3 regions of the Streptomyces sp. NPDC017202 genome follow, and region 2 is predicted to be linked to each of the others. Evidence: riboswitches for the same ligand, from Rfam matches in the RefSeq annotation. Region 2 holds a riboswitch; each other region holds the start of a gene.
What was found. Region 2 has a riboswitch for S-adenosylmethionine ahead of ACH4N1_RS18960 (amino acid ABC transporter permease). Riboswitches for the same ligand answer to the same signal wherever they lie in the genome.
Positions count from the first base shown of each region.

Region 1 (4,879 bases), on a different contig from region 2:
CCGGGGCCTTGACGGCGACGGACTTGAAGGTGCCGCGGATCTTGTTGACGACCAGGGTCGACAGGGCCTCGCCCTCGACGTCCTCGGCGATGATCAGCAGCGGCTTGCCCGACTGCATGACCTTCTCCAGGAGCGGGAGCAGGTCCTTGACGTTGGAGATCTTGGAGTTCGCGATCAGGATGTACGGGTCGTCGAGGACGGCCTCCATACGCTCCATGTCGGTCGCGAAGTACGCCGAGATGTAGCCCTTGTCGAAGCGCATGCCCTCGGTGAGCTCGAGCTCCAGACCGAAGGTCTGCGACTCCTCGACGGTGATGACGCCTTCCTTGCCGACCTTGTCCATGGCCTCGGCGATCAGCTCGCCGATCTGGGTGTCGGCGGCGGAGATGGAGGCCGTCGAAGCGATCTGCTCCTTGGTCTCGACATCCTTCGCCTGCTCGAGCAGGGCACCGGAGACGGCCTCGACGGCCTTCTCGATACCGCGCTTGAGGGCCATCGGGTTGGCGCCGGCCGCCACGTTGCGCAGGCCCTCGCGGACCAGCGCCTGGGCGAGGACGGTCGCGGTGGTCGTACCGTCACCGGCGACGTCGTCCGTCTTCTTGGCGACTTCCTTGACCAGCTCGGCGCCGATCTTCTCGTACGGGTCCTCGAGTTCGATCTCCTTGGCGATGGAGACACCATCGTTGGTGATCGTGGGGGCGCCCCACTTCTTCTCGAGGACGACGTTGCGGCCCTTGGGGCCGAGCGTCACCTTGACGGCGTCCGCGAGCTGGTTCATGCCGCGCTCGAGGCCGCGCCGCGCCTCCTCGTCGAACGCGATGATCTTGGCCATGTGAAGTGGTCCCTCCAGGACTGGGGGTGATTCCTTCGGACCGCGCCCGCGCCCGCGACGGACGGCTCGCCGGCCCCGTGGTTCCTTGCCCCACCTGGCCTGCGGGCCTCACCGACCCGGTCCTTCGTTGTCACTCTCACCTTCAGAGTGCTAACGCAATGATTAGCACTCGCCTGTGCCGAGTGCAAGCGCCCCTCCGGGATCCGCAGGTGAACGGGGGGTGGCGGCGGACGCCGCCGGGTGACCGCGCACGGCTCCGGGCACACCGAAGGGCCCGCACCCCGGGAGGTGCGGGCCCTTCGCTGATGGAGCTGATGGAACAGAAGAACGTCGCTGCAAGTCGGCGCGTGCTTCAGCCGGTCGCGAGCCGGACCATGTCCGCCTGCGGCCCCTTCTGACCCTGCGAGATCTCGAAATCGACCCGCTGGCCCTCTTCCAGGGTGCGGTATCCGTCCATCTGGATCGCGCTGTAGTGGACGAAAACATCCGCACCACCGTCGACCGCGATGAAGCCGTACCCCTTCTCCGCGTTGAACCACTTGACGGTGCCCTGAGCCATGCCTAACTCCCCTATTACTGGCCCTTGCACAGATCCACACTTCGCGGATCCGGGTCAGACCTCACCCCCCAGTTGGTTGGGGGTGTGCGCCGGAACGCGTCGACCGCGGCCGAATGTATCTGTCCAACTGCCCTCTGCAACAGGTCAATCGGACGAGAAATCTGGACGCGAAGGGTCCGGAGAAGAGTGAGGATTCGCCCGAGTTCAGGGCAAGTCGGGCCCGACAAAGGGAATGAAAGGCGCAAAACACATGCGCAGTTTGGCTGTTTCTCATCGCCTGCCCCGACGGAACTCCCCCGCGGTCGGCAGGCGATGGGCGACGCGTTCCCCAACTCTACCGCGCTCAACCACACTGAATTGCCCCCTCCGCTTCTCTCGCGGAGGGGGCAATTCGATGAACTCTCGGTCATTCCTGTTACCGACGGTTACTACCGGCAGGTACTACCGACGGGTACGGAACGGGGCGCGGAGCACCGGTCAGCCGCCGGCCACGGCCGGGATGATGGAGACGCCGGCGCCGTCCGGGGTCGCCGTCTCCAGCCCCTGCTCGAAGCGCACGTCGTCGTCGTTGACGTACACGTTGACGAACCGGCGCAGCTTGCCCTGGTCGTCCAGGACGCGGGCGGCGATGCCGGTGTGGTTCTTCTCCAGGTCGGTGATGACCTCGCCGAGGGTCGCGCCCTCGGCCGGGACCTCGGCCTTGCCACCGGTGTAGGTGCGCAGGATGGTCGGGATGCGGACGGTCACGCTCATGCGAGGCCAGCCTCTCGGAAGGAGTCCAGGGTGGGGCGGATGGTGGCGGTGAGGCCGGTGCCGGCCACCGCGTCGAGGGTCTTGAGGCCGTCCCCCGTGTTGAGGACGACGGTGGTCTTCGTCGGGTCCAGGAGACCGTTCTCGATCAGCTTCCTCGTCACACCGACGGTCACGCCGCCGGCGGTCTCCGCGAAGATGCCCTCGGTCCGCGCCAGCAGCTTGATCGCGTCGACCACCTGCTCGTCGTTCACGTCCTCCACCGCGCCGCCGGTGCGGCGCGCGATGTCCAGGACGTAGGGCCCGTCCGCCGGGTTGCCGATGGCGAGGGACTTGGCGATGGTGTCCGGCTTCTGCGGCCGGACCACGTCGTGACCCGCCTTGTAGGCGACGGACACCGGCGAGCAGCCCTCGGCCTGCGCACCGAAGATCTTGTACGGCCGGTCCTCGACGAGGCCGAGCTTGATCAGCTCCTGCAGCCCCTTGTCGATCTTCGTGAGCTGCGAGCCGGAGGCGATCGGCACGACGAGCTGGTCGGGGAGCCGCCAGCCGAGCTGCTCGCAGATCTCGTACGCCAGCGTCTTGGAGCCCTCGGCGTAGTACGGCCGCAGGTTGACGTTGACGAAGCCCCAGCCCTCGCCGGCCGGGTCGCCGATCAGTTCGGAGCAGAAGCGGTTCACGTCGTCGTAGTTGCCCTCGATGCCGACGAGTTCGCCGCCGTAGATCGCGGCCATGACGACCTTGCCCTGCTCCAGGTCGTGCGGGATGAACACGCAGGAGCGGAAACCGGCGCGGGCGGCGGCGGCGCCGACGGCACCGGCCAGGTTGCCCGTGGAGGAGCAGGACAGGGTGGTGAAGCCGAAGGCGCGGGCGGCCTCGATGGCCTGGGCGACGACGCGGTCCTTGAAGGAGTGCGTCGGGTTGCCGGAGTCGTCCTTGACGAACAGCTTGCCGGCGTCGACGCCCAGCTCGCGGGCCAGGTTGTCGGCCTGGACGAGCTTGGTCCAGCCGGGGTTGATGTTCGGCTTGTCCGCCACGTCGGCCGGGACGGGCAGCAGCGGCGCGTAGCGCCAGATGTTCGCGGGGCCCGCCTCGATGCGCTTGCGGAGCTCCTCGGTCTCGTAGGACGAGAAGTCGTACGCGATCTCGAGCGGGCCGAAACACTCCTCGCAGGCGAAGACCGGGCCGAGGGGCACGCGGTGTCCGCACTCGCGGCAGGAGAGCGCCGCGGCGGGACCGAGATCGACGGAGTTCGTGGTGCTTGCAACTGTCTGCGCAGCCATGTGAGGCGAGGCCCTTTCTCCTCATCTTCCTCACGACGCATCTCGCCGTGAGACGGATTTGGCACCTTCCCTAGCCGGGAGCCTCACCACATCGACGTGACGCGTGGGCGGTCACGCCTGGCGGCGCGCGCGGCTGGAGGGTTGCCGGGGCTTCATCGGGCCGTGTCCCTCTGCCCCTCTGGATGAGCGGTATGAAGTTGTGAACAGCGGCCACCTCGGACATGCGATGGTCATCCGCGTTGTTCAAGACTGTAACCGAAGGCCAGGACAGTTGAGACAGACGTCCGAACCGCGAGATGGATCACACGGTCACCCCACGTGCACCGCGTGTGATCACGACAGTGAGGAGCCGCAGACCGTGCTGAAAGAAGCTGAAGCCTGGCTGGCCACCCGCTCCTGGTCCGTGACCGACCGCCCGCTGCACCGCGTCCTGGCCGCGAAGCGCGCCTCGGGCCAGTCGGTGTCCGTGGTGCTGCCCGCCCTGAACGAGGAGGAGACGGTCGGTGACATCGTCGCGGTCATCCGCCACGACCTGATGCGGCAGGTCCCCCTCGTCGACGAGATCGTCGTCGTCGACTCGGGCTCCACCGACCGCACGTCGCGGGTCGCCGCGGCGGCCGGGGCGCGCGTCGTCCACCGGGACGAGATCCTGCCCCGGATACCGGCCGTGCCCGGCAAGGGCGAGGTGCTGTGGCGGTCGCTGCTCGTGACGACCGGGGACATCGTCTGCTTCGTCGACGCCGACCTCAAGGAGTTCTCCTCCGACTTCGTCTCGGGGATCGTGGGCCCGCTGCTCACCGACCCCGGCGTGGACCTGGTCAAGGCGATGTACGACCGCCCGCTGGGCACCGAGCCGGATTCGCCCGCCTCCGGCAGGACCGCGGGCCAGGGCGGCCGGGTCACCGAACTCATGGCCCGCCCCCTGCTCAACATGCACTGGCCGCAGCTGGCCGGCTTCGTGCAGCCGCTCGGCGGCGAGTACGCGGCCCGCCGGAGCCTGCTGGAACAGCTCCCGTTCCCCGTCGGCTACGGCGTGGAGCTGGGCATGCTCGTCGACGCCCTGCACCTGGTCGGCCTGGACGCCCTCGCCCAGGTCGACGTCGGCGTCCGCAAGCACCGCCACCAGGACGGGCAGGCGCTCGGCAGGATGGCGGCGGCGATCTACCGCACCGCGCAGCTCCGGCTGGCCCGCGGGCACCTGATCCGCCCCGCCCTCACCCAGTTCGAGCGGGGCGCGGACGGCTTCGAGCCGCGCACCTATTCCGTGGACACCGAGGAACGGCCGCCGATGGCGGAGATCGCCGAGTACGCGGAACGCAAGGTCGCCTGACGGGCCGCGGGTGCGGCCGGCCGGGCACGAGCGCACCCACGGCCCGGCGGCCGCATACGGCCGGACATGACCCGGCCACGGACCGCATCCGTACGTTTGAGCGTTTACGGACCGGGCTAGGTTGT
Region 1 is NZ_JBIRNP010000004.1:422,153-427,031, forward strand. Features, by position in the region: gene groL (chaperonin GroEL) at 1-832, opposite strand, end outside; gene ACH4N1_RS11955 (cold-shock protein) at 1,185-1,391, opposite strand; gene ACH4N1_RS11960 (MoaD/ThiS family protein) at 1,869-2,144, opposite strand; gene thrC (threonine synthase) at 2,141-3,424, opposite strand; SAM riboswitch class I at 3,443-3,613, opposite strand; gene ACH4N1_RS11970 (glucosyl-3-phosphoglycerate synthase) at 3,783-4,754, shown strand.
Region 1: it holds a riboswitch for S-adenosylmethionine, as region 2 does, so the genes downstream of both, thrC (threonine synthase) here and ACH4N1_RS18960 (amino acid ABC transporter permease) in region 2, are expected to answer to the same signal.

Region 2 (4,879 bases):
CAGGTGAGCCCCGCACCGGGGTTCCGTCGTCGCATCCCCGTAGCCCCGGCGGGCCCGGCACCGAGTGCCGGGCCCGCCCTCCGGGCGGAGGAGGGGGATCCGGCCACGGGGCCCAGCCCGATGCCGCATCCGCCGCGCGTACGTCCGCGCCCGCTTTCGGGGAGAGTCATGACCGTCACCACGCCGGCCGCCCACGTTTCCGTCCGGCACACGCCCGCCTTCCGCGGCCGCATCGGCAGGGACGCGCGCAGCGGCCACTACGCCGTTCCCGGCCGCTACCGGCTCCATCTGTCGACCGCGTGTCCAGACGGCCTGCGCATCGCCGTCACCCACACCCTGCTCGGCCTGGACACGGTCTGCCCGGTGACCTTCCTGCCCGCCGTCCCCGACTGTCCGGAGGGCGGCCACTCTGCCCTGCGCCCGCTGTACGAGGCGAGCGCGCACCGCTACTCCGGTCCGGCCGCGGCGCCGGTGCTCAGTGACGGCTGGTCCGGGCGGATCGTCAGCACCCACGACCGGGACATCATGCGCGACCTCGCCCACCGCTTCGACACCTGCGGCCCCTCGCTCTACCCGTGCGGCGCGGAGTCGGAGATCGAGGCCGTGGAGCGGATGTGCGTGGAGGGCGTCGAGGGGGCGGCGCAGCGGGCCGGGGCCGTGGGAGGGGAAGCGGCGGAGCGTGACATGGCACTGGCCACGCTGCTGGAGACCCTCGGCGCCCTCGACCGCCGGCTCGACGGCCGCACCTACCTGATCCGCGACGAAGTCACCGCCGCCGACGTCGAGTTGTGGGTCGCACTGGTCCGGCTCGACACCGTGCACCGGCACCATCTCGACGCCGCCGCGGTCCAGCGCGTCGCCGGCCACCCGGCGCTGTGGTCCTACGCCCGCCGTCTGACCGCCCACCCGGCCTTCGGTGCCCATCTCGACCTCGACGGCACGGACCGCCGCCACCACGCCCAGTGCCGGGGACCGGAGGCCGCCGGATCGGCCGTCCGGATCCTCGACCGGGCCGCACACTCGGCCCGTCGGCCGTTCCACCTGGTGGACCGGTGTTGACATACGTTCGGGCCATTGTCTTGACTACGGCCCAGAACGGTCATGAGTGTCAGCGACAAGCCCTGGCTTGCTGACCGGCAACCCTCGCACCGCGGTGGGGTGCCCCAGGTGACGACCCGGCCGATGACACGTCGGTAAGCGCGAGGCCCACAGGGCCGGAACAGTGACGGTGACGCCATGTACGCAGCTCCCAGAACGGCCGCACGCCGTTCCCAGGGCTGCGTACGGACGTACGCGAACGTGCTCGTCGCAAACCGCGCCGTCGATCTGCTCCGCGTCAACAGCGCACTGTGTACCGCACCGGGCCGTGCCCGCTGTCGGGGCTGACACCTCCCCGCAGCCCCCGCACTCCCTGACCGACACCGCCCGCGCGGTGTGCCGTCGCCCTCCCCACCCCCGGTCCTGCGCCGCCGTGTGCGTCCCCGCACGCCGCCGCGCCTGCGGGGTGTGCCCACCCAGCCGGAGCCCACCATGAGCGAACCCCCTGGCGCCACCGTCACCCTCCCCGAGGCGCCCACCGCCACCGAACCGCCCAAGGCCCTCACCGCCCAGCGAGTGCTGCCGTTGCGGCGCCCGGGACGTTGGATCGCCACCGCGGCCGTCCTGATCCTGGTCGCCCAGTTCGTCCACGGACTGGTGACCAACCCCTTCTACCAGTGGGACCGCTGGAGCTACTGGTTCCTGCGGCCGACCATCCTCGACGGCCTCCTCATCACCCTCGAAGTCGCCGCCTACAGTGCGGTGTCGGGTCTGATCGGCGGCATCCTGCTCGCCCTGGCCCGGCTGTCGAGGAGCCCGGTCCTGCGCGCGGTCAGCTGGACCTACGTGTGGGCGTTCCGCTCCATCCCGCTCATCGTCGTACTGATCTTCCTCTACAACTTCAGTGCCCTGTACGAGACGTTGAGCGTCGGCATCCCCTTCGGGCCGGCCTTCTTCTCCTTCGACGAGTCGAAACTCGCCACCGACATGGTCGTCGCCGTCGTCGGCCTCAGCCTCAACGAGGCCGCCTACGCGGCCGAGGTGGTGCGCGGCGGCATCCTCTCCGTCGACCAGGGCCAGCACGAGGCGGCCGCGGCGCTCGGCCTGCCGAAGGGCTACCAGTTCCGCAGAATCGTCTTTCCGCAGGCGCTGCGCTCCATCATCCCGAACTACGTCAACCAGCTCATCGGCCTGATCAAGGGCACCTCACTGGTCTTCTACGTCTCCCTGCTCGACCTGTTCGGCTCCGCGCAGACCATGGGCTCCACCTACCCCGGCGACATCGTGCCGCTGCTGCTGGTCGTCACCGTCTGGTACCTGATCCTGACCAGCGTCGTCTCCGTCATCCAGTTCTACGTCGAGCGGTACTACGCCCGCGGCGCCACCCGCAGCCTGCCGCCGACGCCACTGCAGAAGCTCCGCACCGGTCTCACCGATCTGCGGGCCCGCATCCGCCGGGAGGCCGCCGTATGACCGCCAAGACCTCCGACACCCTGACGGACGTCGAGGCCGCCACCGTCGAGGTGCACGACGTGCACAAGTGGTACGGCACCCATCGGGTCCTGGACGGCGTCGACCTGACCGTCCGCCCCGGCGAGGTCACCGTCGTCCTCGGTCCCTCCGGCTCGGGCAAGTCCACCCTGCTGCGGGTCATCAACCACCTGGAGAAGCCCGAGATCGGCTACGTCAGCATCAACGGCGAGCCGATCGGCGTGAAGCGGCAGGGAGACCGGTTGAAGGAGCTGAGCGAGCGGGCCATCCTCGCCCAGCGCGGGCGGATCGGGTTCGTCTTCCAGAACTTCAACCTCTTCCCGCACCTGACGGTCCTGGACAACGTGGCCGCGGCCCCGGTCGCCACCGGCCGGCTCGGCAGGCCCGAAGCGCGGGAACTGGCCCGCGAACTCCTCGGCCGCGTCGGCCTCGCCGACAAGACCGGCGCCTACCCGCGTCAGCTCTCCGGCGGCCAGCAGCAGCGCGTCGCCATCGCCCGCGCCCTGGCCCTGCGCCCCGGCGTCATCCTCTTCGACGAGCCCACCTCCGCCCTGGACCCCGAACTGGTCGGTGAAGTCCTCGCCGTCATCCGGGACTTGGCGTCCAGCGGCACCACTCTCGTCATCGTCACGCACGAGATCGGCTTCGCCCGCGAGATCGCCGACCGGGTCGTCTTCATCGACGGCGGCAAGATCATCGAGCAGGGACCGCCCTCCGAGGTCCTCGACTCACCGCGGCACGAGCGGACCAGGGACTTCCTCAGCAAGGTCCTGTGACCCGCCGCATCCCACGACTTCCCCCCACGCCACCACTCTCATCAGCGCCCTTGAGCGACAAGGAACGGCCATGCGCACCCACTTCACCCGACGCAGCCTGATACGCGGCATCACCGCGGCGACCGCCGTCGCCTCCCTGGCCACCGGGCTCGCCGCCTGCGGTGGCAACAGCGACGCCGCCGCCTCCACCGACACCGCCGCCAAGTCCGGCGAGGTCGTCATCGGCCAGGTCTCCAACGGCGCCGCCGAGCAGACCGCCGTCAAGGTCTCCGAGGTCAAGTCCATCAGCGCCGAACTGCCCGCCGCCCTGAAGAAGAGCGGCAAGCTGGAGATCGGCATCGGCGCCCTGCCGGCCGGCTTCCCGCCGCTGGCCTACGTGGGCAGCGACCAGAAGTCCCTCACCGGCGCGGAGCCCGACTTCGGCCGCCTGGTCGCCGCCGTCCTCGGCCTCGAGCCCGAGGTGAAGAACTCCACGTGGGAGAACCTCTTCGTCGGCATCGACAGCGGCAAGGTCGACGTGGCCTTCTCCAACGTCACCGACACCGAAGAGCGCAAGAAGAAGTACGAGTTCGCCTCCTACCGGCAGGACAACCTGGCCTTCACCGTGCCGAAGAAGAGCACCTGGAACTTCGACGGCGACTACGAGAACCTCGCCGGCAAGACGGTCTCCGTGAGCTCCGGCACCAACCAGGAGAAGATCCTGCTGGAGTGGAAGGCGAAGCTGGCCGAGGAGGGCAAGAAGCTCACCGTCAAGTACTTCCAGGACAGCAACAGCGTCTACCTGGCTCTGTCCAGTGGAAAGATCGACGCGTACTTCGGACCCAACCCCGGCATCGCCTACCACAACCGGCAGACCGCGAACACGCCCAACGCCACCCGCACCGCGGGCACCTACTCGGGCGCCGGTGCGAGCCTGCAGGGCCTGATCGCGGCCACCGCCAAGAAGGACAGCGGCCTGGCCGAGCCGCTCGCCGACGCCATCAACCACCTGATCGAGAACGGTCAGTACGCCGAGTGGCTCAAGGCCTACAACCTCTCCAACGAGGCCGTGGCCAAGTCCGAGGTCAACCCGCCCGGACTCCCGCTCGACAACTCCTGACCACCGCGTGCCGGGGACTCCACCACCCACCTCGCGGTGGAGTCCCCGCACGCCGGACACCCCGAGTCGCACCCCGGAGACCGCCACACCATGTCCGTCACCACCGTCGACGCCACGTCCTCGCACATCCTGGACAACCCCGCCTGGGCAGCCCTCACCGGACCCCACGCCCACTTCGCCGAACGCATCGGCCGCGCCGCCCGCTACCCCCAGGACGTGGCCCCCTTCCACGCCGTCTCCGACGAGGACGACCCGCGCGCCTGGGCCGACCTGGCCAGACTCGTCGGCCCCGGCGGCACCGCCGCGGTGCGCGGGGTCACCGAGGCGCCGTACGGCTGGGAGGTCGTCAGTCTCGGACACGGCGTCCAGCTCGTGGACACCTCCCTGCGCGCCGAGCCCGACCCCGAGGCCGTACGCCTCGGTCCCGAAGACGTGCCCCAGATCCTCGACCTGATCGCCCGCACCGAGCCGGGCC
Region 2 is NZ_JBIRNP010000009.1:41,055-45,933, forward strand. Features, by position in the region: gene ACH4N1_RS18955 (glutathione S-transferase C-terminal domain-containing protein) at 169-1,059, shown strand; SAM riboswitch class IV at 1,098-1,206, shown strand; gene ACH4N1_RS18960 (amino acid ABC transporter permease) at 1,531-2,511, shown strand; gene ACH4N1_RS18965 (amino acid ABC transporter ATP-binding protein) at 2,508-3,305, shown strand; gene ACH4N1_RS18970 (ABC transporter substrate-binding protein) at 3,376-4,404, shown strand; gene ACH4N1_RS18975 (GNAT family N-acetyltransferase) at 4,495-4,879, shown strand, end outside.

Region 3 (4,879 bases), on a different contig from region 2:
AGCGAGGTGTTCTCCGTGACCGGCACCTACGACCTGATCGCCATGGTGCGGGTGCGGCAGCACGAGGACCTCGCCGAGGTGATCCCGGGACGGATCAGCAAGATTCCGGGCGTGGAGGCGACGGACACGCACGTGGCGTTCCGCACCTACTCGCAGCACGACCTCGAGGCAGCGTTCGCCATCGGGCTGGACTCCTGACCTGACCGCCCGGCGCACCGCCCGCGGCGGGGAGGACCCGCCTACACCGCCGGGACGCAGCGGCCGTCCTGGGTGCGGTAGCGCCACTTCGCGCCCTCGGTCACCAGTTCCCGCACCGCCGCCACGAAGCGGTCGACGTGCTCGTCGGGGGTGCCCGCGCCGAAGCTCACGCGGATCGCGTCGAGGGACTTCTCGCCGGGGGCCGCCTCGGGGGCGCCGCACTCGCCCTGGCGGTGGGGGTCGCCGCCGAGAAGGGTGCGCACCAGGGGGTGGGCGCAGAAGAGGCCGTCGCGGACGCCGATGCCGTACTCGGCGGAGAGCGCGGCGGCGAAGTGGGAGCTGTTCCAGCCGTCCACGACGAAGGAGATCACGCCGACCCGCGGCGCGTCGTCGCCGAAGAGGGACAGGATCCGCACCTCGGGGACCTCCGCGAGGCCGGTGCGGACCTTCTCCACGAGGTGCTGCTCGCGGGCCACCAGGGTGTCGAAGCCCGCTTCGGTGAGGGCCTTGCAGGCGGAGGCGATGGCGTAGGCCCCGATGACGTTCGGGGAGCCGGCCTCGTGCCGGGCGACGCTCTCGTGCCACTCCGCGTCCACCCCCCCGTCCGCGCGCCGGGTCACCCTGCGGCTGGCGCCGCCACCGGCCAGGTACGGCTCGGCCGCCCGCAGCCAGTCGGCGCGGCCGGCCAGCACGCCGGAGCCGAAGGGGGCGTACAGCTTGTGGCCGGAGAAGGCGACCCAGTCGACGTCGAGGTCACGGACGGACACCGGGTGGTGGGGGGCGAGCTGGGCGGCGTCCAGGACGATCCGGGCACCGTGGGCGTGGGCCGCGGCGGCCAGTTCGCGTACCGGCCACAGCTCGCCGGTGACGTTGGAGGCGCCGGTGACGCAGACCAGGGCGGGGCCGGACCGGTCGCGGCCGGCGAGGGCCCGCTCCAGGGCGGCCACGGCCTGCCGCGGGGTGCGCGGGGCGTCGAGGCAGGTGACCCGGGCGTTCTTCCAGGGCAGCAGCGCGGCGTGGTGCTCGGTCTCGAAGACGAAGACCTGGCAGTCGGCGGGGAGCGCGGCGGCGAGGAGGTTGAGGGAGTCGGTGGTGGAACGCGTGAAGACGAGCTGGTCGTCGGGCCGGCAGTCGAGGAACCCGGCGACCGTCCGGCGGGCGTTCTCGAAGAGGTCGGTGGAGAGCTGGGAGAGGTGTCCGGCGCCGCGGTGGACGCTGCCGTAGTAGGGGGCGTAGGCGGCCACGTCGTCCCAGACGCGCTGGAGGGCGGGTGCGCTGGCGGCGTAGTCCAGGGCCGCGTAGCCGATCTCGCCTCCGGTGACGAGCGGGACGGTGACATCCCGTCCCAGAACGGGCAGGGGGGCGCAAACGGTCGGGGCGGCGGCAGCGGTGGAGACGGGCATGACGGAACTCCCTTGGGAGGCAGGGGGATTCACCACGCGAGCGGCCGGGGTGCTTCGTGGGGATCAGGCCGGATCAAGGCACCGGGCCCTGCGGACCCGGCATGATCCCCACGGGAGGCCCTGGGGCTCGAGCGCGGGAAAAGGTGAAGGAGGGATGCGGAGGGGGGCTCTGCGGCCCTATCGCATTCGCTTGCTCACGGAAGAGGCTCCTCGACGACCAGGACCCCTGCCCTCGCTCGATCAGAAGCGTGCGAGGGGTCCGCGCTTGCCGTGGACCTTTCTGTCCACGGCCTGGTCTTCACCCGGGGCACCCCGCCACGGACGGAGGGTTGCCGGACAGTCGGCCGGGGCCTGATGACTGTCACTCATGACCTGGTACGGCATCCTGCCATACGATCACCGGCGCGCAAGGCGCGGTCCATTTCCTGAGACACCAGGGGTCCGGACCGCGCCTCGTACCGGCCGCCGTCCCGGCTCAGGCGTGGGTGGCCGCCGCCCAGCGCTCCAGCGTCCGCTTCGCCGCCCCCGAGTCGAGGGACTCCGCGGCCCTGGCCATGCCGGCGCGGAGCTGCTCGGCGAGCGGCGCCCCGGTCGGCTCCAGGGCGACCAGGGCGGCCGCCGAGTTCAGCAGGACGGCGTCGCGGACCGGGCCCGTCCCGCCGTCCAGCAGCCTGCGCGCCACCTCGGCGTTGTAGGAGGCGTCGGCACCCCGCAGGGCCTCGACGGGAACGAGGTCGAGGCCGACGTCGCGCGGGTCGAAGGACTCCTCGGTCACCTTGCCCTCCCGCACGACCCAGACCCGGGAGGTGGAGGTCGTCGTCAGCTCGTCGAGGCCGTCGTCGCCGCGGAACACCAGCGAGGAGTGGCCGCGTTCGGCGAAGACACCCGCGACGATCGGCGCCATGCGCGGGTCCGCCACGCCGACCGCCTGGGCCCGGACCCTGGCCGGGTTGGTCAGCGGGCCGAGGACGTTGAACACCGTGCGGATGCCCAGCTGGCCGCGCGCGGCACCCGCGTGACGCAGCGCCGGGTGGAACTTGACGGCGAAGCAGAAGGTGATGCCCGCCTCCTCGGCGACCTCGGCCACCCGCCGCGGGGTCAGGTCGAGGCGGACGCCGAGCTTCTCCAGGACGTCCGAGGCACCGGAGGCGGAGGACGCGGCCCGGTTGCCGTGCTTGACGACCTTGACGCCCGTGCCGGCGACGACGATCGAGGACATCGTGGAGATGTTGACCGTCTTCGCGCCGTCGCCGCCCGTGCCGACGATGTCGACCGCCGGGCCGGGCACCTCGATCACGTTCGCATGCTCGTACATCGCGCGGACGAGTCCGTTGATCTCCTCGACGGTCTCGCCCTTGGCGCGCAGCGCCACCACGAAGCCGGCGATCTGCGCGTCGGTGGCCTCGCCGCGCATGATCCGGTCCATCGCCCACGCCGTGGCGTCGGCGCTCAGGTCACGTCCGGACAGCAGGGCGTTCAGCACCTCGGGCCAGGAACGGGCCGCCGCGGTGTCGCCTCCGGCGGGGGTCACAGCGCTCATAAGCCGCTCCTGGGTCAGTGTGGTCCCGCTCCACGGGACGCGCGTCTCGACGGTTCCACCCTATCCAGCCGCGGACAGGGCGAAGGGCCCCGTCCGTACACCGGACGGGGCCCTTCTGGGGTGCGTGGCGACGCAGTGATCAGTGGTGGCCGTGGCCGCTCGTGATCTCCTTGTACTCCTCGACGGTCGGCTTGGCGATCTGGCTCTCCTCGCCGTAGTACGCCTTGCTCAGCTTGGCGCGGACCTTCTCGGTGCGCTTCACCTTGCGCTCGACGCCGTTCTCGTCGACCGTCGGGCCGATCTCGGCGGGCGCGTACTGCTCGTGCGAGGTGAGCGTGTAGAGCGCCTCCTGGCTGAGCGGCTCGTGCACCTCGATGAACTCACCGTGCGGCAGGCGCTTGATGGTGCCGGTCTCACGACCGTGCAGCACCTTCTCCTTGTCGCGGCGCTGGAGGCCGAGACAGATCCGCTTGGTGATCACGAAGGCGACGACCGGTCCGGCGAAGAAGCCGATCCGGACGAACCAGGTGACCGCGTTGATCGACAGGTGGAAGTGGGTGGCGAAGATGTCGTTGCCACCACCGACCAGCATGATCAGGTAGCCGGTGACCCAGGCGACACCGAAGGCCGTACGGGTCGGGGCGTTGCGCGGGCGGTCCAGGATGTGGTGCTCGCGCTTGTCGCCGGTGACCCAGGACTCGATGAACGGGTACATCGCGATCACACCGAGGAACAGACCGAACAGCACCAGCGGGACGAACACGCCCATGACCAGCGTGTGGCCCCAGAAGTTGATCTCCCAGCCCGGCATCGCGCGGATCAGGCCCTCGGCGAAGCCCATGTACCAGTCGGGCTGGGCGCCGGTGGACACCTGGTCCGGACGGTAGGGGCCCAGCACCCAGATCGGGTTGATGGACGCGATGCCGGCCATGGCCGCGATCGCGCCGAAGACCAGGAAGAAGAAGCCTCCGGCCTTGGCCATGTAGACCGGCAGCAGCGGCATGCCGACGACGTTCTTGTTGGTGCGTCCGGGACCCGCGAACTGGGTGTGCTTGTGGTAGAAGACCAGGATCAGGTGGCCGACCACGAGCCCGAGCATGATGCCCGGCAGCAGCAGGATGTGGATCGAGTAGAACCGCGCGACGAAGTCGCCGCCCGGGAACTCCCCGCCGAACAGGAACATCGAGATGTACGTGCCGACGATCGGCACGGACAGGATCGCGCCCTGCGTGAAGCGGACACCGGTGCCGGAGAGCAGGTCGTCCGGGAGCGAGTAGCCGGTGAAACCGGTGAACATGCCCAGGACGAACAGCAGGAAGCCGAACAGCCAGTTGATCTCGCGCGGCTTGCGGAAGGCGCCCGTGAAGAAGACGCGCATCATGTGCACGAACATGCCGGCGAGGAAGATGACCGCGGCCCAGTGGTGGATCTGCCGGATGAGCAGACCGCCGCGCACATCGAAGGAGATGTGCATGGTCGAGTTGAAGGCCTCGGACATCAGCTGGCCCTGCAGCGGGACGTAGCTGCCGTGGTACTCCACCTCGTTCATCGACGGGTGGAAGAACAGCGTCAGGTACACACCCGTGAGGATGATGATGATGAAGCTGTAGAGGCAGATCTCACCGAGCATGAAGGACCAGTGGTCCGGGAAGATCTTGCGCATGTTGGCCTTGGCCAGGGAGTAGATCCCCAGGCGGCCGTCGGCCCAGTCGGCGACCCGCTCGCCCGCGGGTGCCTT
Region 3 is NZ_JBIRNP010000001.1:95,969-100,847, forward strand. Features, by position in the region: gene ACH4N1_RS00430 (Lrp/AsnC family transcriptional regulator) at 1-198, shown strand, start outside; gene ACH4N1_RS00435 (aminotransferase class V-fold PLP-dependent enzyme) at 240-1,601, opposite strand; SAM riboswitch class IV at 1,858-1,974, opposite strand; gene trpD (anthranilate phosphoribosyltransferase) at 2,077-3,141, opposite strand; gene ACH4N1_RS00445 (cytochrome bc complex cytochrome b subunit) at 3,281-4,879, opposite strand, start outside.
Region 3: it holds a riboswitch for S-adenosylmethionine, as region 2 does, so the genes downstream of both, ACH4N1_RS00435 (aminotransferase class V-fold PLP-dependent enzyme) here and ACH4N1_RS18960 (amino acid ABC transporter permease) in region 2, are expected to answer to the same signal.